3 regions of the Anoxybacillus sp. FSL W8-0382 genome follow, and region 2 is predicted to be linked to each of the others. Evidence: riboswitches for the same ligand, from Rfam matches in the RefSeq annotation. Region 2 holds a riboswitch; each other region holds the start of a gene.
What was found. Region 2 has a riboswitch for thiamine pyrophosphate ahead of tenA (thiaminase II). Riboswitches for the same ligand answer to the same signal wherever they lie in the genome.
Positions count from the first base shown of each region.

Region 1: it holds a riboswitch for thiamine pyrophosphate, as region 2 does, so the genes downstream of both, thiC (phosphomethylpyrimidine synthase ThiC) here and tenA (thiaminase II) in region 2, are expected to answer to the same signal.
Region 3: it holds a riboswitch for thiamine pyrophosphate, as region 2 does, so the genes downstream of both, thiM (hydroxyethylthiazole kinase) here and tenA (thiaminase II) in region 2, are expected to answer to the same signal.

Region 1 is NZ_JBBOPX010000001.1:1,655,371-1,665,829, reverse strand. Features, by position in the region: gene NSS60_RS08795 (hypothetical protein) at 1-28, shown strand, start outside; gene NSS60_RS08790 (potassium/proton antiporter) at 94-1,566, opposite strand; gene thiC (phosphomethylpyrimidine synthase ThiC) at 1,679-3,367, opposite strand; TPP riboswitch at 3,475-3,589, opposite strand; partial or broken gene NSS60_RS08780 (Sir2 family NAD-dependent protein deacetylase) at 3,679-3,933, opposite strand; gene NSS60_RS08775 (H-type small acid-soluble spore protein) at 4,140-4,313, shown strand; gene NSS60_RS08770 (LysR family transcriptional regulator) at 4,352-5,233, opposite strand; gene NSS60_RS08765 (assimilatory sulfite reductase (NADPH) flavoprotein subunit) at 5,370-7,151, shown strand; gene cysI (assimilatory sulfite reductase (NADPH) hemoprotein subunit) at 7,163-8,878, shown strand; gene NSS60_RS08755 (YbjQ family protein) at 8,990-9,307, shown strand; gene NSS60_RS08750 (NYN domain-containing protein) at 9,863-10,435, shown strand.
Region 2 is NZ_JBBOPX010000001.1:2,298,186-2,308,644, reverse strand. Features, by position in the region: gene NSS60_RS12180 (glycoside hydrolase family 13 protein) at 1-945, shown strand, start outside; gene NSS60_RS12175 (class I SAM-dependent rRNA methyltransferase) at 988-2,172, opposite strand; TPP riboswitch at 2,305-2,412, shown strand; gene tenA (thiaminase II) at 2,500-3,195, shown strand; gene NSS60_RS12165 (ECF transporter S component) at 3,170-3,760, shown strand; gene NSS60_RS12160 (ABC transporter ATP-binding protein) at 3,764-5,215, shown strand; gene NSS60_RS12155 (energy-coupling factor transporter transmembrane component T family protein) at 5,212-6,006, shown strand; gene tenI (thiazole tautomerase TenI) at 6,008-6,622, shown strand; gene thiO (glycine oxidase ThiO) at 6,610-7,731, shown strand; gene thiS (sulfur carrier protein ThiS) at 7,715-7,918, shown strand; gene NSS60_RS12135 (thiazole synthase) at 7,929-8,687, shown strand; gene NSS60_RS12130 (MoeB/ThiF family adenylyltransferase) at 8,687-9,706, shown strand; gene thiD (bifunctional hydroxymethylpyrimidine kinase/phosphomethylpyrimidine kinase) at 9,711-10,459, shown strand, end outside.
Region 3 is NZ_JBBOPX010000001.1:1,381,812-1,392,270, reverse strand. Features, by position in the region: gene NSS60_RS07380 (THUMP domain-containing class I SAM-dependent RNA methyltransferase) at 1-172, opposite strand, end outside; gene NSS60_RS07375 (putative bifunctional diguanylate cyclase/phosphodiesterase) at 179-1,912, opposite strand; RNA gene rnpB (RNase P RNA component class B) at 1,970-2,362, opposite strand; gene gpsB (cell division regulator GpsB) at 2,430-2,726, opposite strand; gene NSS60_RS07360 (CotD family spore coat protein) at 2,851-3,084, opposite strand; gene NSS60_RS07355 (protoglobin domain-containing protein) at 3,457-3,993, shown strand; gene NSS60_RS07350 (enoyl-CoA hydratase) at 4,016-4,822, opposite strand; gene thiE (thiamine phosphate synthase) at 4,865-5,518, opposite strand; gene thiM (hydroxyethylthiazole kinase) at 5,519-6,313, opposite strand; TPP riboswitch at 6,370-6,485, opposite strand; gene hcp (hydroxylamine reductase) at 6,649-7,938, shown strand; gene NSS60_RS07330 (thermonuclease family protein) at 7,969-8,496, opposite strand; partial or broken gene NSS60_RS07325 (histidine phosphatase family protein) at 8,493-9,118, opposite strand; gene NSS60_RS07320 (ABC transporter ATP-binding protein) at 9,168-9,869, opposite strand; gene NSS60_RS07315 (ABC transporter permease) at 9,862-10,459, opposite strand, start outside.

The sequences.
Region 1 (10,459 bases), 640 kb from region 2:
GTCTAGGCAACAAGGGATCTTTCAGTAGAAATAATCGAAACAGGCATTGAAGAGGAAAGCAAGAGCAGGGGGAATGTCCTGCTCTTGTCTTTATTAGAATGACGTATCTTCGGTAATTGAAAATATTTTATAAATCTCTGATCTTCTTCCTTTTTCGATTAATATATAAACAACATCATTTTCGTGTAATCTCACGTTTCCTTTCGGGGTAATAATTTTATCATTACGAATAATAGCCGTAATTAAGCAATCCTTTGGCAATGGAAGTTGGCTAATCGTCATATTTAGTAAATGTGACTGCTTATTACTGATATGGACTTCAACAATTTCCTTATTTGCTTTATTTGCTTTCGTCGTTGACATCAGTTCGATGGAGTGAGCCACTTCCCTCTTTTCTCCGAGTAGCAGTCCTAAATGCTTGGCTAAAAAAGAAGTTGTTGATCCTTGAATAAGGGCGGAAATGAGCACAATAAAGAAAACAATATTAAAAATGAGCTGACTATTTTCAATGTTCGAGGTAAGTGGGTAAGTTGCCAAGACGATCGGAACAGCACCTTTTAGCCCAGCCCAAGAAAGGAATAGCTTTTCCTTAATAGAGAAATTCATGTTTATTGTACTTATCATGACGCTGATCGGCCTTGCCACAACAATAAGTAGGATAGCTAGGGCGACACCTTCCCATGCTACTTTTACTAGTTCATTTGGAAAAACGAGTAGTCCGAGTAAAATGAACATAAATATTTGCATCATCCATGCTAGCCCTTCGTTAAAACGAAAAATAGAATGGCGATAAACGAGTTGTGCATTGCCGACAAAAACGCCCATAATATATACCGAAAGAAACCCACTACCTTTTAGCAGGGCTGCTATACTATAAGAGAGTATCGCAAATGATAAAGATAGAGTGGGGTATAATCCCGAGGAATCAAGATTTATTTTATTCAAACACCACACAGTTAATTTTCCTAATCCAAGCCCAACAAGAATACCGATAACGATCTGCCAAATAAAGCTGAGAAAGGTGTGGGAAATAGTTAGTTCTGGCTGTTGGATAAATGTAATCAAGGAGAGGGTTAAAATAACGGCCATCGGATCGTTCATCCCCGACTCAGCTTCTAGTGTTGCTGAGAGACGGCGTTTTACATTGACGCTTCCTAGCGTAGCAAATATTGCTGCAGCGTCAGTCGAAGAAACGATAGCGCCTAATAGAAATCCCTCGGCCCATGAGACGTGTAAAATGTATTTGGCAAATATGCCTACGCAAATGGCAGTAATTAGCACTCCAAACGTTGCAAGGGAGGAAGCGGGAACTAAAACTTTTTTTAATGTATTCCACTTTGTGTTCATCCCACCTTCAAACAAAATAATGATTAACGCAAAAATGCCAACAATCTGGGTGAGAAAAGCGTTATCATAATATATAAATTTGGATAAAATCATTCCGACGAGTATGTAAAATACAAGTGATGGCACGCCTAGCCAAGAAGAAAACTTCGTTGTTAATACACCGATGATTAGAAGTAATCCTAACAAAAAAATGATGAAATCTGTGAGCAAGCAAGTCACCTCTTTCCATACTTTCTACTTAAAGTTACGACTTAAATTTAAGCTATAGTAAGTGGAATGTCAATGAATATGACTTAAATAACATTTTTTGTAAAAAAGTACAAGCTGAGCGCTATCTCTCAGCTTGCATGATGTTTGTATATTCAACAAATTGTTTTGCCTTTTCTTTCATTCCTTCGCTTTGTAGTGTTTTTTGTAATTCATGAGAAATATTCATTGAACAAAATTTCGGACCGCACATCGAACAAAAATGAGCAAGCTTTGCTCCTTCGGCCGGTAGTGTTTCATCGTGATATTCACGTGCGCGCTCAGGATCTAGTGACAAGTTGAATTGATCTTGCCAACGGAACTCAAATCTCGCCTTTGATAATGCATCATCACGCGTTTGTGCGCCAGGGTGTCCTTTTGCTAAGTCAGCAGCGTGGGCAGCAATTTTGTAGGCGATGACTCCTTGGCGGACGTCTTCTTTATTCGGTAGTCCAAGATGTTCTTTTGGTGTCACATAGCAAAGCATGGCCGTACCGTGCCAGCCGATAAGCGCTGCACCGATAGCTGAGGTGATATGGTCGTAACCTGGTGCAATGTCGGTAGTGATAGGACCTAGCGTATAAAAAGGTGCCCCGTGACAAATTTCAATTTGTTTATCGACATTTTCTTTAATTTTATGCATTGGAATATGCCCTGGACCTTCGATCATCACTTGGACATCATGTTCCCAAGCGATTTTTGTCAACTCTCCAAGTGTTTGTAACTCGGCGAATTGCGCCTCATCGTTTGCGTCTGCAATTGAGCCTGGACGTAATCCATCCCCAAGTGAAATAGCAATATCGTAAGTTTTTAAAATTTCGCAAATTTCTTCGAAGTGGGTGTATAAAAAGTTTTCTTCATGGTGTGCTAAACACCATTGTGCCATAATTGAGCCACCCCGAGAGACAATACCAGTTGTTCGATTGACTGTTAGTGGGATATAGCGAAGTAAGACACCTGCATGAATAGTAAAATAGTCTACGCCTTGTTCGGCTTGTTCAATTAATGTTTCTCGGTAAATGTCCCATGATAAGTTTTCGACAATGCCGTTCACTTTCTCTAACGCCTGGTAAATAGGTACAGTTCCAATCGGCACAGGGGAGTTTCGAATAATATATTCTCGCGTCTCATGTATATGTTTTCCTGTCGATAAGTCCATGACTGTATCGGCACCCCAACGAACAGCCCAAAGCATTTTTTCAACTTCTTCATCCATCGAGGATGTAACAGAAGAGTTTCCAATATTCGCATTAATTTTTACATGGAACTTGCTTCCGATGATCATTGGTTCACTCTCAGGGTGATTGATATTAGCTGGGATAATTGCCCTTCCTGCTGCCACTTCCTGTCGAACAAACTCTGGATCCATCTGTTCGCGAATAGCAACAAACTCCATTTCAGGTGTAATGATTCCTCGTTTTGCATAATGCATTTGGGTCACAACTTTCCCTTTTTTCGCACGAAAACGCCTAGGTGAAAAAGGAATGTTTGTTCTCACTAATGAAGGGCTATATTCTTCTACATCGCCACGCTCCGTTATCCATTTTTCTCTTAATTTTGGCAATCCTTTATCAATATTCGGCGCGAAAAGTGGGTCAGTGTATGGTCCACTCGTGTCATAAACTCGAATAGGCTCATTTTCTAGCATCGTTGTACCTGTCTTGGTTGGCGACAGTTGAATTTCTCGCATTGGCACACGAACATCTTCACGCGTTCCGGGCACATACACTTTTTTACTCGAGGGAAATGGCATTGATGAAAATAAGTCTTTCATTTTTAATCGCTCCTTTTCATTTTTTAGTTGGAGCAACGCCAATACGTAAAAAGATCAGGCTCCATAACGAGAACCTGATCTTGTCCGCAAATAGCACAAGTAAAGAACACTCGCGCCATCTACTTCCCTACGCTGGCATCACCCAGATCAGGTTCAAAGGGTCAAAGAACTTTTGCGCGTTCTTCTCTCAGTCCAAGCTATTGGACTCCCCTAGTAGATGATAAATTATGAATTTTAAAAATAGTCTAACATATGATAAAAATGTTGTAAAGTTATAAATGAAAAACTTGTTAAAATGGAGGCATAGTGGATTGCCAATTTGCTAAAATTGTATGTCCGATATGTGGTTGGCATTCAAGAAGTGTGCGAATACGATATTGATAAAATGCGATAAACTCGTCTCGATTATGTTGCATAGCATACGTACTTGCCAATTGTTGTGGATTTTTCGTGCGCCAAAGTCCTGATTTTGTCGAACGAAAATCGGGAAGCCCGCTTTCTGTAGACATTCCTGCTCCAGTAAATACGACTGTATACGAAGACTCTTTCAACCATCTTTCTAGCATTATCTCCCTCCTCTATAGATCAACAATTACTTCTATGTTCGCCCTGTTCTTCCTTTATTTTCACATATGTTTATGAGAAAAAAAGGACTTTCGATTCATGTGTATAAAAAATAAGAGCAGCATACCAACCTTGTGGGTGCTCTTTTTTTGTATATTTTTAACGTGAAGCGTAGATGATAATAATCATTTGAAGGGAGGGAAACAGCATGAACGTAACACGTGCGCAACAAATTGCTCAATCGCCCGATATGAAAAATGTAACGTATAATGGAAAATCGGTATATATCGAACATGTCGATGCGGAAACGGCAACAATCCATTTTTTAGACAATTCGGAAAATCAACAGCGTGTTCCAGTGTCACAGCTAGCAGAGCATTAAGACGAAAAGGGTGTAACAGAGCAGGATAGCCGTGCTCGTTACATCTTTTTTCGTTCGAGAAAATCAATAAATAAATGAACAATTTTTTTGCTTTTCATTGTCGGTGCATAAAGATAAGAAAACGTTCGGTAAAAAGGGGGGTGCTTTAAACAGACGATCGATAAGTGACCTTGTTTTAATTCACGCTCAATCACATGACGTGAAAGAAAGGCTAACCCGTTTCCGCGCATTAACGTTTCTTTAATTCCTTGATTGCTGCTGATGATCATGAGCGATTTAATTTTTAATCCATTTGAACGAATAAAATGGTTAAAGTATTCACGTGTGCCAGAGCCTAATTCGCGCGTAATCCATATTTGATTTTGTAGATCGCTTATACATACTTCTTGTTTGTGAACGAGCGGGTGATCGTTTGAAGCCACGATGACAAGCTCATCTTGCATGAATGGATAAACAGCCAATTCTTTTTCGTTCGTTTGCCCTTCAATTAAGCCAATATCGGTTTCATATGAACGGACAAGCTCGACGATCTCCTTCGTGTTGCCAATCATCACTTCGAAGTGTAGTTCTGGATAATCGTCTTGTAAAGAAAGTAAAAAAGAAGGAAGCACATATTCCCCGATCGTAAAACTAGCCCCGATTTTCAACGTTCCTTTCACACAATCGTGGTATTCTAAAATATCTTGTTTTGTTTGTTCGTACAAGGCAATCATTTTTTTAGCTCGATCGTAAAGTAATTCGCCAGTCGCTGTCACTTGTAGTTTTTTTGGCGAACGAATAAATAGTTTCGTTTGAAATTCTTTTTCTAAATTTTTAATGTGCAAACTGACGCTCGGTTGGGATAGATGGAGAATTTCCGCAGTTTTTGTGAAGTTTTTCACCTCTACTAAAGTCATAAATGTTTTTAATTCGTCGTACACAGCTATCGCTCCTTAATCATTAAAAAAATAAATAGTTCTGATAATTTATATTTATTTTACTAATTTTATTTTTTGCGGTAAAGTCAAATAAAACATACTTAATTTATAGGAATAGTAAAAAAACGAGAGGTGAAAGATGTTGCCGTTTCAAGTGACGAATAGCCCATTTAACGAACAACAAGTTGACTTGCTCAACCGACTTTGGCCGACATTAACGCCAGCGCAAAAGCTTTGGTTAAGCGGATATTTAGCTGCTACCGAATTTGCGAGCACAGCGGTACAGCAAGAAGCCCACGTATCGAAAGAAATAACGATCCTTTACGGCTCACAAACAGGAAATGCACAAAAATTGGCAGAAAAAACTGGAGAAGTACTCAAAAGCCATGGGTTTCATGTTCATGTTTTATCGATGCTTGATTTCAAACCAAACGACTTAAAAAAAATCGACACGTTGCTTGTTGTCGTTAGCACGTATGGTGAAGGGGAACCGCCAGATAATGCTTTATCATTTTACGAATTTCTCCATAGCAAGCGCGCACCAAAACTTAACCATCTGCGCTTCTCGGTATTGGCGCTTGGCGATACGTCGTATGAACATTTTTGTAAAACAGGAAAAGACTTCGATCAACGGCTAAAAGAACTCGGAGGAGAGCGGTTATACGAACGCGTTGATTGTGATGTCGATTATGAGGAAGCAGCGGCGAAGTGGCTTGATGGGGTGCTTAGTGAGTTGAATAAGCAAGGCGGGGGTTCCGTCACCGTCCTTCCCCAGCAGTCGCAAGTGAAACCTGTTTCTAACTACTCGCGCAAGCATCCGTTTCAAGCAGAAGTATTAGAAAATATCAATTTAAATGGACGCGGCTCGAACAAAGAAACACGCCATATTGAATTATCGCTCGAAGGTTCAGGATTGGTATTTGAACCAGGCGACGCGCTTGGTGTTTTCCCGAAAAACGATCCAGAACTTGTCGATCTCATTATTCAAGAAATGAAATGGAATCCAGACACACCGGTTTCTGTTGAAGGAAAAGAAGAATCGTTACGCGAAGTGCTGCTTTCCCGATTAGAAATTACGGTGTTAACCGAGCAATTATTGCAAACATTGGCTTCGTTTTCACGTAATCAAGCGTTTCATGTGCTCCTTTCTGCTGAGCAAGAAGTGAAAAGAAAGGAATATATGAAAGGGCGCGATGTGCTCGATGTTCTTCGCGATTTCGGTCCGTGGGATATGTCGCCAGATCAGTTTGTTTCTTCTTTACGTAAGTTGCAGCCGCGCTTTTATTCAATCGCAAGCAGTTTAGCGGCGTATCCAGAAGAAGTGCATATCACCGTTGGTGCAGTGCGTTACGAAGCGCACGGACGTTTACGTAAAGGTGTTTGTTCAACGTTTTGTGCGGAGCGCCTGCACATTGGTGATAAACTTCCGGTGTTTATCCATCACAATCCGAACTTTAAACTGCCGAAAGATGCGAATACACCAATTATTATGATTGGACCAGGTACAGGGGTTGCGCCGTTCCGCAGCTTTTTGCAAGAGCGCGAGGCAATAGGGGCGAAAGGGAAGTCGTGGCTATTTTTTGGCGATCAACATTTTGTGACGGATTTCCTCTATCAAACAGAGTGGCAAGCGTGGTTGAAAAATGGTGTGTTGACAAAAATGGATGTTGCGTTTTCACGTGATACAGATCAAAAAGTGTACGTGCAGCATCGCATGCTAGAACGAAGCAAGGAGCTGTTCCGCTGGCTTGAAGATGGAGCTGTCGTTTACGTTTGTGGTGATAAGCAGCATATGGCGCGCGATGTACATCAAACGCTTATTCATGTGATTGAAAAAGAAGGAAACATGACAAGCGAACAAGCAGAAGCGTATATAGCTGAGATGCAAAAACAAAAACGATATCAGCGCGATGTATATTAGGGGGGATATGAATGGAAAAGTTTGTATTAACACCACCAGATGGACCACCGAGCGATGTTGAGCGCATTAAACGGGAGAGCAACTATTTGCGCGGCACGTTAAAAGAAACGATGGAAGATCGCATTACTGCCGGTATTCCAGAAGATGATAACCGGTTAATGAAATTTCATGGCAGTTATTTACAAGATGATCGTGATTTAAGAGCAGAGCGGCAAAAACAGAAGTTAGAACCTGCATATCAATTTATGATTCGCGTTCGTACGCCAGGCGGAGTAGCAACACCAGAACAGTGGCTTGTGATGGATGAACTAGCAAGAAAATACGCCAACGGGACATTAAAGCTTACGACACGACAAGCGTTTCAGTTTCATGGTGTATTGAAATGGAATATGAAAAAAACGCTTCAAGCGATTAATGATGCCCTACTTACAACGTTGGCGGCATGTGGTGACGTGAACCGGAATGTTATGTGCAATCCGAATCCGTATCAGTCAGAAGTACATGTGGAAGTGTATGAATGGGCGAAAAGGTTAAGTGACCATTTATTGCCACAAACAAGGGCGTATTACGAAATTTGGTTGGATGAAGAAAAAGTAGCCGGTACACCAGAAATAGAGCAAGAGCCGATTTACGGACCGCTTTACTTGCCACGGAAATTTAAAATCGGCATTGCCGTCCCACCGTCAAACGATGTCGATGTGTTTTCGCAAGACCTTGGTTTTATTGCGATTGTCGAACAAGGAAAGCTCGTTGGTTTTAATGTAGCGATCGGTGGGGGGATGGGAATGACGCATGGCGATCGTACGACATATCCACAGCTAGCAAAGGTGATCGGTTTTTGTAAACCTGAACAAGTTATTGATGTCGCCGAAAAAGTTGTCACGATTCAGCGTGACTATGGGAATCGTTCTGTGCGCAAACATGCTCGATTTAAATACACGATCGATCGCCTCGGCCTAGAAGCAGTGAAGGCTGAGCTAGAGAACCGCCTTGGATGGAAGCTAGAGGAAGCGCGCCCATATCATTTCGAGCATAACGGCGATCGCTACGGCTGGGTTGAAGGGGTAAACGGGACGTGGCATTTTACCCTATTTGTCGAAGGTGGTCGGGTGAAAGATACAGATGATTATCCGTTAATGACAGGCTTGCGAGAAATTGCAAAAGTGCATACAGGGGACTTTCGCTTAACAGCTAATCAAAACTTAGTCATTGCGAACGTGCCAAGCGAGAAAAAAGAAGAAATTGATACGCTTATTAAGCAATACAAATTAACAGATGGGAAACATTATAGTGCTCTTCGCCGTAACTCGCTCGCCTGTGTGGCGTTGCCAACATGCGGATTAGCGATGGCGGAAGCGGAACGTTATTTGCCAAAGCTGCTTGATAAAATTGAAGAAATTGTTGAAGAAAACGGCCTTCGCGATGAGGAAATAACGATTCGTATGACGGGCTGTCCGAACGGCTGTGCCCGTCATGTGCTTGGAGAAATTGCGTTTATCGGCAAATCCGTCGGTAAATATAATATGTATCTCGGTGCGGCGTTTGACGGCAGTCGTCTTGGAAAATTGTATCGAGAAAATATCGGAGAAAAAGAAATTTTATCCGAACTTCGTACGCTCTTTTCTCGGTATGCGAAAGAACGCCTCCCTGGCGAACGTTTTGGCGACTTCGTTATTCGTGCGGGCATTGTGAAAGAAACGACAGATGGAAGGAACTTTCATGACTAAACAAATCGGCTTCCTGTTTGGGAGCCGATTCGTTTTTGGAGAAAGGATGATTTTAAACGGTGGAGAATATAATAAAGGAGTTCATTTTATTTATAGAAAGGGGTAATTGACATGATCGTTACAACAACAAATAGCATTGAAGGAAAGCAAATTGAGCAATACCTCGGTTTAGTGTCTGGTGAGGTGATTTTAGGGGCTAACGTCGTACGCGATTTTTTAGCGAGCATTACAGACATTATCGGTGGACGAAGTGGAACGTATGAAAGCAAGTTAGCTGAAGGACGGGACATGGCTGTAGAAGAAATGGTAAAAAAAGCGCGCAATATGGGAGCAAACGCGGTCGTTGGCGTCGATCTTGATTTTGAAACGTTGCGCGATGGCATGATGATGTGCATTGCGACAGGTACAGCGGTGAAAGTGAAGGAATAGGGAATGTGAGAAGAAGCGGAATCGGCTTCTTCTCTTTTAATTAAGGTAAGAAAACATTCTTGTTAGAAAGGTTTTCGGGGACTTGAAAGAAAAAAGCTCTCTTGGTATGAAGAGGGGGTGCCGATGGAAGGTTGACCCTAACATCAGACGTACACAAAATTGCGAAATTGAACACTTGTGGTGAAGAACCTTTGTTTTTTTCTCGTGTATGCATGGCTTGGGGTGTCATGAATGATTGACAATACCGACGTAATATATAAAAATCACACAAAGCGTTCAGAAGAACAGGCAGTCATCGCCCTTGGTGGAGATGCGGGAGTGAAAGCCCGCCTGAAGTTTTGTGAATGAAGTCGATCCATAGCGGGAGGGGCTATAGATTTTTGTTTTACCACTATGCAATAGGCGAGCTCGTTACGTGACAAGGATGGTGTGTGTTGCCATTGTCGTGTTTTTGTTGTATAATTGTGCATAGAATAAACGCTGTCGTTCGTATGGATGGCAGGTCAAGAAGGGAGCGGCATCGTGTCGCTCCTTTTGTTTTTCATGTGGGGAGGGATGTTTTTGTATTCACGAATCGCCTTATTTATTGATGGCGGGTATCTTGACAACGTATTGAAATGGCATGGAAAAACAAAAATTGATTATGGTAAGCTTGCTGCAGCTATGGCTAACGACCACTTGCTTCTGAGAACGTACTACTATCACTGTCTCCCTTATCAATCTCCAAATCCATCTTCAGAGGAAAAAGAGTATTTTTCCAATGCTCAAAGTTTTTTCAAAAGATTGAACAGGCTAGAAGGCTTCACTGTTCGAGAAGGAAAACTTGCATTCCGCGGTATTGATGATCGCGGTTTCCCTGTGTTCGAGCAAAAGCGTGTCGATGTTATGCTAGCGACAGACTTAGTTATGCATAGTACGAAAAAACTGATTACGCATGCAGCTCTTTTAACAGGGGATAGTGACTTTTTGCCAGCGTTGCAAATTGCACAATCAGAAGGAGTGCATATTACTCTCTATTATTCTGATGAAAGCGACGACATTCGCCCGCATGATGAACTGTTGGATATTGTAGATGATCGGAGGTTGATCAATAAGGAGTTCATCCATAGCATTCAAAGAGGATCATGACATAGTGTATTACATTGGTCATTG
Region 2 (10,459 bases):
TTGAAAATGCAAACGTTTGCGCGTTATGACATCATGACAGTTGGAGAAGCGAACGGAGTAACGGTCGAGGAGGCAAAAGATTGGGTCGGTGAAGAAAACGGCATTTTTAATATGATTTTTCAGTTTGAGCATCTTGGACTTTGGCAAAAAGGAACAGATGGCGGTGTTGATGTTCGGAAATTAAAACGTGTATTAACGAAATGGCAAAAAGGATTAGAAGGTGTTGGCTGGAACGCACTATTCCTTGAAAACCATGACCAGCCTCGTTCCGTGTCGACGTGGGGAAATGACGAAAAATATCTTGTTGAAAGTGCCAAAGCATTAGGAGCATTATATTTCCTTATGCAAGGAACGCCGTTTATTTATCAAGGGCAAGAAATTGGCATGACGAACGTCCGATTTGAAACGATTGATGAATATGACGATGTCGCCATCAAAAATTATTATCGTATTGAACGTGCTAAAGGGCGTTCACATGAAGAAGTGATGCAATGGATTTGGAAAAACGGCCGCGACAATTCACGCACGCCGATGCAATGGTCGGATGAAGAAAACGCCGGATTTACGACAGGAACACCGTGGATTGGTGTGAATGAAAATTATAAACAAATTAATGTCAAAAAACAGTTGCACGACCCGAACTCTGTGTTAAACTTTTACAAACGCATGATTCAACTAAGAAAACAGCATGACGTATTTGTTTACGGAACATACGATTTAATATTAGAAAACCATAAAGCAATTTATGCGTATACGCGCACGTTAGGTGATGAAAAAGCGATCGTCATCGTGAACTTAACAGACCGAAAAACAATGTATCGTTACGATTCATTGAAATTAAATAGCGAGCAACTTGTGTTAACAAACTACGATGTAAAACCGCATAAACATGCGACACGCTTTACATTGCGTCCGTATGAAGCGCGTGTATATTTGGTGAAATAATGAAAATCCCCTTTTCCGACATGGAAAAGGGGATTTTCACGTTTATTTGCGTGAATGCACTTCGTAAATGGCAAATTTCAAATAATCGCCTTCATCGGCGGCAAGTAGTTTTGGATGGTCATATCCTGCACCGCTCCAATGAATTTGACGTAAAATTTTCTTCGCATCAAACGCTGCTTCCGTAACCATCGCTTGGAACATATCAGGGTGCACATGGTACGAGCAGCTTGCGGTCACGAAAAAGCCGCCGTCTTTCACTAGCTTTAAGCCGTTTAAATTAATATCTTTATAGCCAGCAAGCGCCTTTGGCACCGCATGAGCGGATTTTGCAAACGCTGGTGGGGCAATAATGACGACATCCCATTTTTTCCCCTGTTGTACGCATTCGCGTAAGTAGTCAAACGCGTTCGCAACGACGAAATCCACATTTGTAAATCCGTTTAACTCTGCGTTTCGCTTTGCTGTTTCAATCGCATGTTCAGAAATATCGACAGCGGTCACATGTTTTGCTCCGTATAAGCAGGCGTTTAACATAAATGAACCTGTATGCGTAAAACAATCGAGCACGGTTGATTCGCTTGTAATCAGCGGCTTGATGGCAGCACGATTTTGACGTTGATCGAAGAAAAATCCTGTTTTTTGTCCGTTTTCGATATCGACAATGTATTTCACGCCGTTTTCTTCAATTTGTACGTTCGTATCGCACGTGCCGTACCAAAATCCTTTTTCTTGTTTTAATCCTTCTAATTCGCGCACGTGAACGTCGTTGCGCAAATAAATCGCTTTCGGTTGAAAAACGTCAAGAAGCGCTTGTAAAATCCATTCTTTTCTTTTTTCCATGCCGAGCGATAAAATTTGCACAACGAGCACATCTTCGTACTTATCAACGATGAGCCCAGGTAAAAAATCGGCTTCTCCATAAACGGCGCGACATGAACGAACGCCCGGAATCATCCGTTCGCGATACGCCCATGCTTGACGAATACGGTTCATAAAAAATTGCGCGTTTAATTCGTCGTTTGGATTTTGCGTTAACACGCGCACGATCATTTGTGATTTTGGATTAATGTATCCTTTCGCTAAAAAGTGACGTTGATGGTTATATACGTTGACGAAATCCCCCGGTTCAAAATCTCCTTCAATATAATCGACTTCGCTTTGAAACACCCACGGATGTCCAAGCTCGAGCCGCTTTTTTCTTTTTCGTTTTAAAAATACATTTGCCATACATCCCACTCCTGACTATATATTCGCTACTTTAGCATACAGGAAGAACACGATGCGCGCAAATGGTGGAGAAAAATATTTGACAATTCCATGAAATATGCTAATATTAGTGACAAAGTGAATGATGCAAATGTATTCCACTAGGGGGGCCTTTAGATAGGCTGAGATCAAAGTGTGCCTTTGAGACCCTTAGAACCTGATCTGGATCATACCAGCGTAGGGAAGTGGAAACGGTGCGAAGTGTGTCTTTTATTAATTTCCATCGTTTACAACCACTTTCTTTGCGCAAAGAAAGTGGTTTTTTATTTTTCTTAAGGGGGAGAGGTTATGTTGTTTTCAGAGCAGTTGCGCAAGGCTGTCGATCCGATTTGGGAAGCGAGCTTTCATCATCCGTTCGTGAAGGAGATCGGGGAAGGAACACTTGATTTACGTTGTTTTCGCTATTATGTATTACAAGATTCATATTATTTGACACACTTTGCAAAAGTGCAAGCGCTTGGCGGGGCGATGGCTGATGATTTACAAACGACCGCAAGCATGGCGCATCATGCGCAAAGTACGTATGAGGCTGAGCTTCGTTTACATGAAACGTTTATGAAAGAGCTCGGCATTACAGAAGAAGAAAAGGCTTCGTTTGTTCCTGCTCCAACTGCGTATGCGTACACGTCCCACATGTATCGCGCGTCGTTTGCAGGACGTTTTGGCGATGTATTAGCTGCCATTTTACCGTGCTATTGGTTGTATTACGAAATTGGTGAGCGGTTAAAACATTGTAAGCCGAATCATCCAATTTATGCACAATGGATTGAAGCGTACGGCTCTGACTGGTTCAAACAGCTTGTCGAACAACAAATTGCGCGTTTAAACGACATCGCAAAAACAGCTAGCGAAAAAGAGTTAGTGCGGATGAAGCAACACTTTGTGATCAGCAGTCAATATGAATATTTATTTTGGGAAATGGCGTACAAATTAGAACGTTGGCCAATTGAAGAGGAGGATGTTTATGCAAACGAAAGGGCTTAAATTAACAGACGTATTAACGACCGTTGTGGTGGCGATTGTGTTTGGGATTGTGTATAAAGTGTGGGGACCGCTTTACTATGCGGTGAAACCGCTTGGACTTCATCTTGATCAACTCATTTATGGCATGTGGTTTATTGCGGCAACTGTTGCCTATTTATTAATTCGTAAACCAGGAGTGGCGCTACTTGCGGAGGTGGCTGCGGCATCAGGAGAGTTTTTAGCTGGTTCTGAATGGGGGCTTGAGGTGCTATTTTACGGCTTTGTGCAAGGGTTACTCGCCGAGCTTGTTTTCGCTGCTTTCCGCTATAAACGTTTTGATGTGGCGGTTGTGTCGCTTGCAGCGGTTGGTTCAACGATCGCTTCATTAGTGCTTGATTTTTACAAAGGATATATCGACCAATTAGCATGGTGGAATTTAACGTTATTTATCGGTGCGCGTTTCATTGGAGCGATCATCATTGCTGGTGTATTTGCTTATTCGCTTGTGAAAGCGCTCGAAGCGACAGGTGTGACGCAATTGTTGCGTCCGACGACAAAAGAAGATTACGACTCACTTGATAAATAGGATGTGACATCATTGATCCATATCGAACAATTGCGCTTAAAATTTCCGGGGGCAGAAAAGCGGTTATTTACCGATGTATCGCTTTCGATTAAAAAAGGAGAAAAAGTGTTGCTTTTAGGCCCATCGGGATGCGGAAAATCCACGCTTTTGCAAGTGATGGCGGGCATTATTCCGCGCTCGATCGATGTGCCGATGAAAGCGAGTAAACTGCACATTCCAAATCGTGTAGGCTATGTGTTTCAAGATCCCGATGCCCAGTTTTGTATGCCGTATGTTGATGAAGAAATGGCTTTTGTTCTCGAAAATCTCGGTGTGCCACGTGCAGAGATGGAAGAAAAAATCGCGCGCATGCTTCGTCTTGTGCGCCTCCGTCTCCCGCACGTTCATGTACCGATTCAAACATTATCTGGAGGAATGAAACAGCGGTTAGCGATTGCGTCAGTTTTAGCGCTTGAACCTGATGTGTTATGTTTAGACGAACCGACAGCACTTCTTGATGAAGAAGGAACAAAAGCGGTGTGGGAAACGTTAAAAGAAGTGGTGGAGGATCGAACCGTTGTCATTGTTGAACATAAAATTGATCACATTCTCGACTTTGTCGAGCGCATCATTTTATTTAACGAACATGGTGAGATCATCGCTGACGGCGGAACGAATGAAATTTTTTCAACGTATCGTTCGTTTATTACAGAACAAGGGATTTGGCATCCAGACGTGTGGGAAACGTATAAAAAGCCAAAAACAGCGCAACAACCGTATGCACATGGGGATGTTCTTTTACATGTACAGTCGCTTCGCGGCTTTCGACAAAAAGAAGAAAAAATAGCGGTCGAAGAGTTAGTGATTCATTCGGGTGAATGGATTGCGGTTACAGGGGAAAACGGTGCAGGGAAAAGTACGTTGTTGCAAAGCTTAATGAAACTTATTCGAACAGAAGGTGATATGTATTGGCAAGGAGAGCTTGTCAAACATGAAGAATTGTTATATGACAACATTGCTTTTGTGTTCCAAAACCCCGAGTTTCAATTTGTTACAAATCGTGTAGATGATGAGTTAGCGTACTCTTTCCGTCTTGAAAAACGTCCAGAACATGAAGTAGCCGAGGAAGTCGAAAGATTGCTTAAACGGTTTCATTTGAGCGCGCAGCGTCATTTGCACCCGTATCAATTGTCGATGGGGCAAAAACGGAGGTTGAGTGTTGCTGCGTCGGTGACGGAGCAACATCGCCTATTGCTTCTTGATGAACCGACGTTCGGGCAAGATGCAAAAAATACGTTTGCGCTGCTCGAATGGCTTGAAGCATACCGGCAACAAGGAAAGGCAATTGTCATGGTAACACACGATGAACGTATCGTGTCTGAATTCGCGACAAGACGATGGATCATTGAAAGCGGAAAGCTTGTCGCTGATGAAATGATTGCACCGCGGATGCTTGTACGAGGTGAAATAGGATGAGATGGAGCATTGACCATCGCGAAACATGGTTGCATCAAACGAATCCGACAGCGAAATTGCTTTTCTTTTTGCCGATGTTTGTTGTGATTGTTTTTGTCCATAATCCGAACGTACTCATCAACTGGACAATCGGATTTACCGCCTTATTTATGTTGTTTAGCGGTTATCGGATGAAGCATATGCTTCTATTTTTTGCTCCGTTTTTGTTCATTTTCATTTCTACGTCGTCGTCGATGATTTTGTTTGGAAAAGGGGAGACGACGTGGTTTCATTGGGGGCTGATTCATATTACCGAAGAAAGTTTTTACCGCGGCGTTCACCTCGGCTTTCGTACGCTTTTGTTTGCGATTTTCGGATTAATGTTTGCGCTCACGACAAAGCCGGTGCTTTTATTTTACTCGCTTATGCAACAAGCGAAAGTGAAACCGAAATATGCGTATAGTTTTTTAGCAGCTATTCGTTTATTGCCGATCATGTTAGAAGAATTTCAAACGGTTCATCAAGCGCTAAAGGTGCGACGGGCTGCCAAAGCGAAAGGATTTCGCGGTAAACTTGAACTCATGAAACGATATGCCATTCCGCTTTTATCGCAAAGCATTCGCCGCGCTCAACGCATTGCGGTGGCGATGGAAGCGAAAGGGTTTACGAATGAGCGGACACGGACGTTTTATTATGAAGTGACGCTCGGAAGATATGATGTGTATTTATTTGTTGCCATGTGTGTCATTGTTGCTGTTGGCTACTACATGGCAGATGTGTTCCCATACGTTGCGATCAAGGATGTGCGGTAAGATGAAAGAACTTCATCTCATCTCAACAGGCAATCAGTCGATGGACACGTTTGTTCATATTTCATCGCTCGTCCATTCATATGTCGATTACATTCATATTCGTGAAAAGCATCGCTCAGCGAAAGAAATTAGCATGATTGTGGAAAAGTTGCTTGAAGCAAATGTGCCAACACAAAAAATTATCGTCAATGATCGAGTGGACGTCGCAGTCGTTTATGGCGTTGGCGGCGTTCAGCTCGCTCATCATAGTTTGGCGCCTAAACGAATAAAAGAGAAGTTTCCATTTTTGCGTGTCGGCCGATCTGTTCATACGTTGGAAGAAGCAAAACAAGCGGAAGACGAAGGAGCGGACTACGTCGTTTTCGGACATATATACGAAACGAATTGTAAAGAAGGCTTGAAGCCGCGCGGGCTTTCATCGTTGCAGCAGTTGGCGAGTTACATATGCATTCCTGTTGTTGCCATTGGAGGCATTAAACCTTATCATGTTCGTGATGTGTTCATGGCGGGGGCAAAAGGGATTGCGGTGATGTCTACTGTATTTGACGCGGATGATCCGCTGTATATGGTTCAACTATATCGGAAACAAATGGGGGCGAATACATGGACGTTTTAATTATTGGGGGAGGCATTATTGGCAGTAGCATCGCTTTTGAGCTAGCAAAAAGAGGAGCGCGTGTTGTCGTCATTGAACGAGGGGAATTGGCACAAGAAGCATCATCGGCGGCAGCTGGTATGCTCGGTGCGCACTCTGAGTTTGCGACAGATCATCCCATCATTCCGCTTGCTTTAGCGAGTCAGGCGTTATTTCCGAGCGTCATCGCTGAGTTGCAAGAGTTAACAAATATAACCGTTGGATGGAATGAAGCGGGAATGTTAAAAATGGCAACCACATCGGAAGAGTATAGCGAATTAACGAAACATTATGAATTTTGGAGGCGAATTCAACCGCAACACGTTCGCTGGCTAACCTCCGATGAAGTGACGCAACTCGAACCGCACGTACGAAGTGAATATGGGGCGATGTATACGATCGATCAACAAGTGGACGCAAAACAGCTTTCGCTTGCTTTCGCTCGGGCAGCGATGGCAAAAGGGACAAAGTTTTTACCGTATACGGAAGCGTACGATTTTATTGTTGAACAAGAACGTGTTGTAGGGGTAAAAACAACGAGTGGTTCGCTATATGCAAAGCGTATCATTATTGCGTGCGGGGCATGGACGCCAATGTTAGCTGAAAAGTTGCGGTTATCGCTACATATGTATCCGGTCAAAGGAGAATGTGTTTCGGTGATGACAGAAACCCCTCTTTTACAAGCTACTGTATTTGCGAAAAACGGCTGCTACATCGTGCCGAAAGCGAATAATCGACTTGTCATCGGAGCTAGTGCGATTGCACATTCATTTACGAAAAACGTGCAAACATGTAGTGTGCATCAATTGTTAACACGCGCAATGCAAATCGTTCCGGCTATTGCCCATTGCACATTCGAGAAAACTTGGGCAGGCATTCGTCCACAGACAAAAGACGGAAACCCTTATATCGGGGCTCATCCGCAGTATTCAAACGTGTTTGTTGTGACAGGGCATTATCGAAACGGCATTTTGTTAAGCGCCATCACAGGCCGATGCGTGGGCGATATGCTAGAAGGAAAAGAAGTTCCATTTGATATGACGCCGTTTTCGCTTACAAGAAAAGGGGGGGCTCATGCATTGCATCATTAATGGCGAGACAATCCATTTGCCGTCTCATGTGCGTACGGTCGCCCAATTGTTACGCCATTTTCACATTCATGAAAAGATTGCGATTGTTGAAATCAACATGGATATCGTTCCGAAAGAGGCCTATGAGAAAACAACAATTGCAGATGGTGATCGCATTGAAATCGTTCATTTTGTAGGGGGAGGATAATATGTTATAAATCGGGCCATATACATTTCAATCTCGCTTATTGCTTGGTACAGGGAAATATCCAAATATCGACATTCAAAAAGAAGCGGTTGAAGCGTCGGGGGCAGAAATTTTAACGTTTGCGGTAAGACGGATGAACATTTTCGCACCCGATCAACCGAATTTTTTAGAAAAAATAGATGTAACGAAATATAAACTGCTACCGAATACGGCAGGAGCAAAAACAGCAGAGGAAGCGGTGCGCATCGCTCGTTTAGCGAAAGCTTCTGGGCTTTGTGATATGGTGAAAGTAGAAGTGATTGGGTGCGATCAAACGTTGTTGCCTGATCCTGTCGAGACGTTAAAAGCGACAGAAGTGTTATTAGAAGAAGGATTTATCGTTTTGCCGTACACGTCAGATGATGTTGTGCTAGCGAAGCGACTGCAACAACTCGGTTGCCATGCGATCATGCCCGGCGCCTCACCGATCGGATCAGGACAAGGAATTATCAATCCGTTAAACATTCAATTCATTATTGAACAAGCAACCGTCCCTGTGATTATTGACGCAGGCATTGGCGGACCGGCAGATGCGGCATTGGCAATGGAATTAGGGGCGGATGGAGTATTGCTAAATACAGCTGTTGCTTCTGCGAAAGATCCGGTAAAAATGGCGAAGGCGATGAAGCTTGCGATTGAGGCAGGGAGACTTGGATATGAAGCAGGGCGCATTCCAAAAAAGAAATATGCTACAGCGAGTAGCCCGAGCGAAGGGATGAGCATCGTCTAATGGATCGTTATTCACGCCAACAACTGTTTGCTCCCATTGGGGAAAAAGGACAACAACACATTCGTGAAAAACATGTGCTCATTATCGGTGCTGGGGCGCTTGGAGCGGCAAACGCGGAGACGCTTGTACGAGCAGGGGTTGGAAAAATAACGATTGTTGATCGCGACTATGTGGAATGGAGCAATTTACAGCGTCAGCAGCTATATACGGAAGAAGATGCAATCAAACGCCTGCCAAAAGCGATGGCGGCCGCTACGCATTTGCGCGCGATAAATAGCGACGTTGTTATCGAGCCGATCGTGGCGGATGCAGATGCGCGGTTGCTTGAGTATCTTGTGGCACACGATCGCCCTCATGTTATCATCGATAGTACCGATAATTTCGATGTGCGGATGATCATTAACGATGTTTCACAAAAGTATGCTGTGCCATGGATTTATGGGGCGTGTGTAGGTAGTTATGGATTAAGTTATGTGATTATCCCAAATGAAACGCCATGTTTACGTTGCTTTCTCGAAGATGTGCCACTTGGTGCTGCTACGTGTGATACAGTCGGAATCATTAGCCCTGTCGTCCATATGGTTGTTGCACATCAAACGGCTGAAGCATTAAAAATTTTAGTAGGTGATAAACGTATAAACCGCAAGCTCGTTTCGTTTGATGTATGGCACGGACAATATCGGATGATCGATGTGCACAAGTTAAAAAAAGACGCTTGTTCGTCGTGTGGTGAAAAACGAATATATCCAGCCCTCCAATATGAAAATGAAACGAAATTTGCGGTATTGTGCGGACGTGAGACGGTACAAATTCGCCCTGCGCAACGAGGGGAGCGCGAATGGACAACACTCATTTCTTTTTTACAGCAACAAGGCATTCGTATTGAACAAAATGAATATTTACTTGCGTTTACCATTCATCCTTATCGTTTTGTCGTCTTTTCCGATGGGCGTGTATTCATTCATGGGACAAATGATATTCAGGAAGCGAAGAGACTATATTATCAATATTTGGGGTGAAAGAATGGTATATAAAGCATTGACGATTGCCGGTTCCGATAGTGGAGGCGGAGCGGGCATTCAAGCGGATTTAAAAACATTTCATCAATTACACGTGTTTGGCATGTCAGCCATCACAGCTGTAACGGCGCAAAATACGCTCGGTGTACAAGGAGTGTACCCGCTCCCTCTTGAAGCGATTGAAAAACAAATGGATTCGGTTGCTGTCGATTTGCCGCCAGATGCAGTGAAAACAGGCATGTTATTTAATGAAGAAATTATTGAGCTAGTTGCTCGTAAAATAAAACAGTATGGCTGGGTTCGTGTCGTTGTCGATCCGGTGATGATTGCAAAAGGTGGTGCCCCATTGTTAAAGGAAGAAGCGATTGAAGCGTTCAAACGTCATATGTTGCCACTTGCTTATGTGTTAACGCCAAACATTCCAGAAGCGGAAGTGTTAACGAATATGCGAATTGAAACGTTAGAGGATCGAAAAGAGGCAGCAAAAAAGCTTCATGACATGGGCGTTCGGCACGTTGTCATGAAGGGTGGACATGGGGAAGGCAACGAACTTGTCGACATCTTATACGACGGTGAACAATTTTATGAATGGAAAAGCAAGCGGATCGATACAAAACATACGCATGGAACCGGCTGCACATTTGCCGCAGCGATTACAGCACAACTTGCAAAAGGAAAAACAATATATGAAGCAGTAGATGTGGCGAAACGATTTATCCACGCAGCTGTTGAACAAACGTTACAAATTGGCAG
Region 3 (10,459 bases), 920 kb from region 2:
CACGGTCAGCTGTGCGAAGCCATAAATTTGTACGGCAAATCGCCCGCTCGTCCGCCACAAATGTCACTTTTCCATTGTCCACTTGACAATCATACCCGAGCGCACGCACTTCATCTGCAACAATCGACTCAAGCCCCATTGCTGCAGTAGCAATTAATGTGATCTGTCCCATATTCATTCACCTTTCATTGATGTATTCGTCCCATTCTTGAACAAATTGTTGTACCTCGTCGATTGGCATCGGTTTAGCAATGTAATATCCTTGCACCATATCACATTGTTGTTTATTTAAAAATTCATATTGTTGCTCTGTTTCGACCCCTTCGGCCACAACAGCTAAGTGCAAATTGTGTGCCATCATAATAATTGTAGATACAATCGTCGCATCATCACTATATAAGGAGAGACGTCGAATGAACGATTGATCAATTTTTAAAATATCGATTGGGAAACGATGCAAATAACTTAAAGAAGAAAAACCTGTCCCAAAGTCATCAATCGCCAACTTAAAACCGTACCGTTTAAGCTGTACAAGTTTTTGAACAGATTCCTCTGCATTTGGCATAATCGTACTTTCCGTCAGTTCTAATTTAAAAAAGCGTGGGTGAACATTGTTCGCTTTTACAATATGTGATACTTGTTCAACAAAATCATCTTGTTGAAAATGGACAGCTGAGATGTTTACTCCGACTTTCATATGCGGAGCGAACGAATGTATCGCCTTTATATGTATACACGTTTGTTCTAACAGCCATTTCGTAATTGGAACGATAAATCCTGTCTCTTCTGCTAATGGAATAAATTGCGCAGGAGAAACGAACCCGATATTCGGTTGTTTCCAACGCATTAACGCCTCTAATGCTTCAATTTTTTTCGTTTTCATATTGACAATCGGTTGATAGTAAACAAATAATTCATTTCGTTCAATCGCTTTTCGCAAATAATTTTCTAACGTCACTACTTTGCTTTGATAGTCTAATTTAGCCGTATATAGTTCAAAACGATTTCTTCCGCTTTCTTTCGCTTTTTGCATAGCGCGATCGGCACGACGTAATAACGTTTCCCCATCATCTCCGTCGTTCGGATACATGCTTATCCCAATGCTTGCCGAGATGTATATATCTTTGTTATGTAATAGAAAAGGAGCTTGTAATGATTCAATCATTTGTTCTGCTATGCTAACAGCTTCTTGAACGTCTTTTAATTTCGGCAAAATAACAACAAATTCATCTCCACCAATGCGAGCTAACGTATCTTTCGTGCGCAGTAGCTTTTTTAGACGATTGGCTACTTTTTTTAACAATATGTCTCCACTATAATGACCGAATTCGTCATTAATATATTTAAATCGGTCCAAATCGAGAAATAAGATCGCTAACTGTTGGTTATGACGTTGCGCCATATGAAGTAAATGTTGTAAACGTTTTGTAAATAGTTGGCGGTTTGGAACGTTGGTCAACACGTCATAATTTGACAGCCGTGCTAATTGCTCCATCGTCCGTTTATGTTGTGTCACATCTGAAAAAATGGCCACATAATGCGTCGGTTTTCCAGTAGCATCGCAAATCGCCTTAATCGTTAACCATTCAACAAACAATTCACCATTTTTTCTTTTATTCCAAATTTCTCCTTTCCAAATCCCATGGTCACGTAACGTTTCCCACATGTTTTCGTAAAACGTACGATCATGCAATCCGGAGCGAAGAATATTTGTCTTCCTTCCGAGCACTTCCTCTTGTGTATAGCCTGTTACCGTTTCAAAGGCCGGATTAGCTAATAAAATATGCCCATTTTCATCGGTAACAATTATTCCTTCATCTGCCTCTTGAATAATAGTATAGGCAATAGCTAAAAATGTATCTGTTTCAAACAACGTCGACATCCGTTTCTTCACAACACGCTCTCCCCTCATGTCTGCAAAACAAAAACTCCCCTGACGTAATGCAGGAGAGTGGTGCCATGAACCATGTTCTGTAAGCCATGTTCTGTTCCGTCGTACTGCAAACGGCTTGCGCCTCGTACTTCGGTGGTAATCATCTATCTACAGGCTGCACGCCTGTCCTTCTCTCCGTTCATTTCCTTTGAGAAGGTGCCCCTACCATCATTTGGGTTTCTCGCTCGTGGGGTTTACCGCGTTCCACTCTTGCCGTTTCCAGCAAGACTACGTCACTGTGGCACTTTAAAGGTAGTCGAGCCATATCCGTTGAAGGACGTAGGCTCTTTCCCTGCCGTCAGCCCAGCGCAACGCCAGACTGCCCTAGCTTATGAATTCGCTAGGCACGAACACTACGGGCATCTCAGCACCGTGCGAGCATGGACTTTCCTCTACGATGCATACACATCGCAGCGATTACCCGAACATGATTCATGTAAGCATATGCTAGTATATCCGAAACGATAAGCCAAATCAATAGAAAAGGTTGGAATATTTATTCGTAAAGTTTGTTTCCGAAAACATGTTTTTCTAAATTGGAAAGACGTTGTAAAATATCGAAGTTCGTCGTCCCTGTTTGAGATGGCTGACGTTTTTGTGCCTCCTGCAATTGGCTTTTCAATTTTGCATTTTCTTGTTGCAATTGTTCAATCATTTGATGAAATGTTTCATAGTCTTTAATGACTAAATCAAGAAAGCGATCAACTTCATCTTGATTGTATCCGCGCATGCTTATTTTAAACTCTTTTTCAAGAATGTCTTTTGCTGTTAAGTTGATGCGATCCGAAAGCACGTTTGCTCACCTCAATTATCCATGTCTACACCTATTCTTTCAAAAAAAGCAGTCGTTGTCAATTTTTCATTTTCACAAAGTTCGTCTTTTTTTCGACAAAAAACCGAAGGCGAATTGCCTTCGGTTAAAATGGACGTGGAAACGGACCAGGCCCTGGACAAACAACATGTTGATGGGATACATCGTTTACAACAGATTGCGTATGCGGAAAATAATGTTGATGTTGAAATACATGATGGTTCACATACGTCGTATGTGACGGATGAATGTGCGGCACAATCGTTGTTTGTATTTGATGTTGTGTACAGCACTTCGTCGGATGAACGATTGGCGGCATCATATTTGGGCGACAATGCATATTTCATACCCCTTTCGTATTGAATTTCGTTACATTACTAGCGTATGTATCAAGGGGTATACATGTACTAATGGAAATACCTATTTTACATGAACGTATAAATGTTATGCTTCATATTGGCAAAAATGATAACTATAGCTCCCACTAGCACAAAAAATAAATATAAAATTTTTTTACTCATCGCTTCTCTCTCCTCTATTCTTATTGTTCATAAATAAACATTCTACTTCGTTCTTCTTTGTTCGACAAGCAGGGAAAACTTTGTCATTTTTTGCGCTTCCCTCGGAAATAACATAAAAATTTTCCTTCTTCTTTTTTTGCACATGATATAATGTTTTTGGGGAATTTTTTATGAAAATTGGAGGGAATGCGATGTCAAAATGTCCGTTTCATGCTCTTTTTAATGAACGTGGAGCCATGCAATTTTTTCGCAAAAAGCACCAACAAGAAAAAGAAAATACAACTTCTCGCTCTCCTACCACTGAACATGTTGCTACATATTATCGCCAACTCGCCTCAAGCGATCAGAAGCAACAAGTTGCGTTCGTCAAATTAACAGAGGAAGATGTACAACGACTTACTTCGATTCGCCCACTTTTTGCTAAACATGTCGAACGAATCGTCAATGCGTTTTACGATCAAGTTGGGCAAATGCCTCATTTAAGACGCATTATTGATAATCATTCAACGATTGATCGCTTAAAACAAACGTTACGCGCGTATTTAATGGATATGGTATCGGGGGAAATTGGTGAGCAATATATTATTCGTCGCAAAGTGATCGGCAATGTTCATAACCGAATCGGTTTGTTTCCAGAATGGTACTTAGGTGCTTACACAATCATTCAAAATAAACAAAAAAACGCATTCCTCCCCATGCTTGAAAGCGGGGGTTTCCTGCGTGATTAATCATGAAAGTTTTGCAAATTTTTTATTTTCCGCTAAAATGCGGACGTCGCTTTTCTAAAAATGCTCGAATCCCTTCTTCGTGGTCTTTTGTTTTGCGCATTTCCGCTTGATACGCTGTCTCCATTTGTAACGTGTTAAACAACTGTTGTTCGCTTAAACGAGCATATAACTGCTTCGTCGCAATCATCGCACGAATCGGTTTTGCTAGCCATTCATTCACTTTGTGCTGAATCGCTTGTTCATCACCGATTTCATCAACGAGTCCCACTTCATATGCCTCTTGTGCACTCATTATTTTTCCTTCCCATATGATTTGTTTTGATTTGACATCTCCAATTTTTCGATTTAAAAAGAAATGTCCCCCACCATCTGGAACTAAACCAATGCCAATGAAATTCATTGCAACGCGCGCTTGTTCATTTGCGATTACATGATCGCAAGCAAGGGCTAAACTAAATCCTAATCCTGCAGCGGCACCATGTATGTAGCTAATCGTTAGTTTCGGCAATTGATGCAATGTCATCGCTATTTGTTTAATCGTTTCCATCACTTCAATGAATGAATGTTCATTCGTTGATTGCAACATCGTCTTAATGTCGCCCCCTGCGCTAAATCCTTTGCCACGCCCACGAATGATGACGATATCCGCTTCACTTGCTTCAACTTCTTTTAACGCTTGTAACAACTCTGTTAACATTTGTTCATGTAAGGCATTTAGCGCATTCGGACGATTCAATTCAATGGTTGCGACGCGATTTTCGTATGATAGTACGATATGTTCCATCTTCTCCATCCCCTCTTTCGTTTGTTCGCTATTTTCTTTCGACATATATGAATAAAATCCTGCACAGAACAAAACAAAAAGACGACATCATCTGTCGCCTTTTTGTTTTGCATGCATGACAATCTCATATAGTCGTTTTGTTTGTTCGTAAATATGTTCAGCACGGCAAATGGCCGAAATGACAGCAATTCCGTCTGCACCCGCTTCGATCACTTGTTTGGCTGTTTGTTCTGTAATTCCACCGATCGCAACGAGTGGAACACGTTTTTCATGGGCACGAATATGTTCAATCATCGTCAGTCCACATGCTTGCTTTGCATCTTCTTTGGAAACAGTTGGGAAAATCGGACCTAATCCAACATAATCGGCGCAAGCAGCAAGCGCTTTTTTTACTTCATTTAAGTTGTGAACAGATACGCCTAAATATTTATCTCCTATGCGATCGCGAACGCGTTCAGCTACTTCGTCTTCTTGACCGACATGAACGCCATCTGCCTGTAAAGCGAGGGCTAAATCGACATCGTCATTCACGATAAAAGGAATATTATACATTCGGCATCGTTCAAGTAATTTCTCGGCTAAGCGGTATTTTTCAATCCCCGTAAGCGCCCCCTTTCCTTTTTCGCGAAACTGAAACATTGTAATACCGCCTTTAATTGCTTCATCAAGCACAGCGAGCGGATCTTTCGTACAATCGATACTTCCCATAACGAAATACAACGATAGCTTCTGCTTCATCATTTATTCCCCTTGAATACGCGCGTATTGATCAACTTCTTCTGCGCTCGTTTCATGTAAAGCATTTAAAAAAGAAAGTTGAAAAGAACCAGGTACTTTTGCTTGTTTGGCTGCTTTTTCAGCCGCCACACCGTAATAAGCGAGGGCAGCAACTGATGACATCATCATATCGTCTCCTATACCTGCAAATGCACCTAATACCGAACTTAACAAACAACCTGTCCCGGTTACTTTCGTTAACATCGCATCACCATTTGAGACGATTACAATACGTTCTCCATCGGTTACTACATCATCTTTCCCTGTGACAACAACTACAGAGCGAAACATGAGTGCTGCTTTTTTCGCTACATCCACGAGGTCACTTTGAACGTCTCCTGCATCGACTCCTTTTGTACGTACTTGTTCACCCGCAATGCTCGCAATTTCCGATGCGTTCCCACGTAAAATCGAAATGTTTACTTCACGTAATATACGTCTGGCTGTTTCGGTGCGGTACGCTGTCGCACCAGCTCCAACAGGATCGAAAATGACAGGAATGTTTGCCTCATTTGCTGCTTTTCCGGCAATTAACATCGCCTCTACGTCTGTTTCGTTTAGCGTGCCAATGTTTAACACTAAAGCACGAGCTAACCGAACCATATCCGCTACTTCTTCTTTTGCATACGCCATAACAGGAGATGCGCCTACAGCAAGCAAACCATTCGCAACAAAATTGGTCACCACAACATTTGTCATATTATGTACGAGTGGTGACTCCTTCCTAACACGCGTTAACCATTGTCCTACATTCATCATTCATTCCCCCTAAAAAAAATAAAAACTAGTCGGACAGAGTCGACTAGTTTGCGTACTGAAAACATAGCCTACTTCCCTCCGCTGGTACAAACCAGATCAGGTTCAAAGGGTTGGAAAACTGATTGCGCGTTTTCCTCTCAGCCATCGCCATCCGGCACCCCTAGTAGTTTGATTGATTCAAATTTCTTTCATTTTAATACATTTTTTCTCTTGATTCAATATGGATTATTGTCAAATTCCGTTCACATTTTTGTATGAAAGTGTGATATGTATCACTTACGACGTACATATTTTCTCCTATTGTTAAAGTGTCAATAAGAAAAGGAGGGGTCATCATGTTTTGTCATCAATGTGAACAAACACCAACAGGGGGATGTACTGTTGTTGGAGTTTGCGGGAAAGATGAAACAATTGCAAGTTTGCAAGATACGATCGTATTTGCATTAAAAGGAATTGCAGCATATCGCACGCATGCCCATCAACTTGGGTATACCGATCCGTTCGTTGATACAACGACACATGAAGCGTTATATATGACGTTAACAAACTCTAACTTTAACGTACAAGAACATATAGACATGGCGATGAAAGTCGGAAGAGCAGCCATTCGCGTAATGGAACTACTCGATCGAGCACATACAGAACGACTTGGCATTCCTCAACCTGTTCGTGTAACGCAAAATAGAATTGAAGGAAAATGTATTCTCGTTACAGGACATAACTTATTTGCCCTTGAACAACTATTAAAACAAACAGAAGGAAAAGGAATTAACATTTACACACATTCCGAAATGCTTCCAGCACATGGTTACCCACAATTAAAAAAATATAAACATCTGAAAGGAAATGTCGGAAAAGCATGGTACGATCAACGTCGCCTATTTGAAAAATTCCCTGGTGCTATTTTAGCGACAACAAACTGTGTCATGCCGATAAAAGGTTCATATGCTGATCGCATGTTTTCATATGATGTAGCCGGATTAGAACATGTGCAAAAAATCGAAAACGATGATTTCACGCCGTTAATTGAGAAAGCGCTACAACTTCCAGAAGCAAACATTGAATCGGATGAAACGTTAGTGACTGGTTTCCATCACGAAACTGTAATTCAAATTTCACCAGAAATTATTCAAGCTGTAAAAGAAGGAAAAATTGAACGCTTTTTCGTTATCGCAGGTTGCGACGCTCCTGGAAAAGGCGGTGAATATTATCGCACGTTAGCTACATCGTTACCGAAAAACACTGTCATTTTAACGACATCCTGTGGGAAATTCCGCTTTAACGATGTCGACTACGGGGTTGTTCCTGGCACGAACATTCCACGATATATTGATTTAGGGCAATGCAACAACTCGATTTCGACTGTCAAAATTGCAATGGCGCTTGCGGAAGCATTCGGCTGTGAGGTCAATGAGTTACCGGTCAGCATCGTTCTTTCATGGTTTGAACAAAAAGCAGTTGCAATCTTACTCGGATTGTTTAGTTTAGGCATTCAAGACATTCGAATTGGACCGAAAGCACCGCACTTTATTTCTGAAAGTGTGTTACGCGTCCTACAAGACATGTTCGGTCTCAAACTTATCGGCGATGTAGAAGAAGATATGCAAGCGATGCTCGCACATTAAAAGGGCTGTTTCATCCAGCCCTTTTCACATTTACGAAGCTTTATTTAACCATACACTCATATTAAATCCTTCTTCTGTCACGTATCCATCGACACTCCATATTCGTTTTTTTGCTTTTTTTGCTTTTTCTTGTGCTTTATACAATTTTTTTGCATATTTTGTGTCCGGTTCAAATACGTAAGCAACACGCGCAAACCCTTCTTGTACAATTTTTTCTTGGTATAAAGTTCCATCCTCTAACCATATGTACGCAAGCAATCGACCATAACGATCGTACGGTTGTTCTTTTGCGCTTAGTTCAACTGTCACTTTTTTGTGAAGCAAAACGTCTTTAGCGAATTGTTTTGCCTCTTCGCCATACGCCTGTTTTTCGCGATACGTTTCGGGGGTATCGATATTTAGTAGACGAACCGTTACGATTTCGCCATCTTTTTTTATTTTTACTGTATCCCCATCAACAACATATTCTACTGTCGTAACAAATGTTTTCTCTTTATTTTGCGATGTACAACCGACAATAAAGACAATTGCCGTAAAAAACATAATCCATTTTCTCATAAATGTGTCAGCCCACTTTCAAGATGTGAAATGTCTGATTCACATTCCATATCCCACTTTTCCCCGTCAAACGATACGATCGTCACACTCGTACCGTATACACGGCTATTTTTCCACAACTCCGCAAGCGTTTGTTGTTTCCAATATACAAGAAGCGTGCGAATCACCATACCATGTGTAACGACAAGAATATGACCTTCTGAATGATTTTTAGCTATATGTTGGATCGTAGCAACAGCTCGACGTTGAACATCAAAAAACGTCTCGCCAATAATCGGCTTGTATGCATCTGGATCATGATAAAAATGATAATGATTTTGCTCGTCGGATTGCGCAATTTCTGCAATCGTTTTCCCTTCCCAATCACCTAAGTAAATCTCACGTAGCCGTTCATCAAAATATATTGGCACATGACGTTGCCCTAAAACAATTTGTGCTGTTTCTTTCGTACGATCACTTGGACTACAATACGCAGCAGTAAACGGAACTGTACGAAACCGATCGTGTAAAAGTGCTGCCTGTTTTTTTCCTTTTCAGTTAAAGGCGAGTCTTTCCATCCTTGCATGCGTTGTTGTGCATTCCACTCTGTTTCAGCATGACGAATGACGTATAATTTTAACACTTTACCTCCCCCTTCGAATGAAAAAAGCAAGCAATATTTGCTTACTTTTTCAGTATGACATATGTTGTGAAATTTGTGCAAAAAATATAGACTCTAACGATTTTCCATCTTGACAAAGCGCGGAAACCGAATCGTATATAAGCATTTGTCCTTGATGAATAAATACGACAGTATCTGCAATTTCCTCAACTATTGACAGCATATGTGTCGAAAAAATAATAGCTTTTCCCTTTTCCTTTTCCAAACGAATAAGTCGTTTAAATTCCCATACCCAATACGGATCTAAACCGTTTGTTGGTTCATCTAAAATAAGCAATGCGGCATCCGCTAAGAGCGCTTGCGCAAAAGCGAGCCGCTGTTGCATGCCTTTTGAATACATCCTTACTTGCTTATGTTGATCATTCGTCAGTCCGACAACATCTAAACATTGTTTCACCCGCTCGTCTGTTGCTCCTTGCCATTGTCCAAATAAAGATAACACTTCATAACCTGTTAAAAGCGGGGGAAATTGAAGATGATCCGGCATAAACGAAAACCATTGCTTGTCGTTGTTTTGAATTGGTTGTTCGTTTACATACATGTCTCCTTTCGTCGGTGGGAGCTGTCCGATTAGCATTTTAATAATCGTGCTTTTTCCTGCACCGTTACCGCCGCATAACGCTAAACATTGTCCTTCTTGAACAGAAAAAGAAATGTTTTCTACTTTATTTTGTTCGTTATATATTTTCGTCAATTGTCTCACTTCAAGCATAACGTTTCCCTCGTTTCATCCATACGTTTACTAAAAACAACGGCACAATGATCCATATGCATGCGATTGCAATAAAGGTAAGCTGGCCACTTGCACTCTCTGCCCATTTTGACCATTCATATAATTGCGGACCAAATAGTGCGCTACTTTTCAGAGCAGCCACGGTCCAAACACGCACGAGTTCAACCGGATTCAATATGATAGATAAAGCAAATAAAAAAATGGTCCATTGCTTTGGAACAACTGATAATAAAAATAATACGATAAATTCATAAAATAAAACGGAAAACGCCCAAATAAATAAACTAATGCCGAGGGCTTGTAAACGATTAGAGGCAACAAGTCCAACGAATAAAGCAATCGCTAAAAAAATACTTGTTAATACAATGGTGAATACAAATGAAAGGAAAACAAACGTCGACCACGTCCCTCCTGTTGCAAAAAGAGCGATACTTGCACTTCCATACCCGAGCGCAACAACTGTCCATAATGATATGCAGCTCCCCACATATAAACCAAGCGTTAAAGAGTGAGTGGAAACCGGATATGTTAATATAAGCGATAATCGGCCGTCTTCCTTTTCCCCCGCA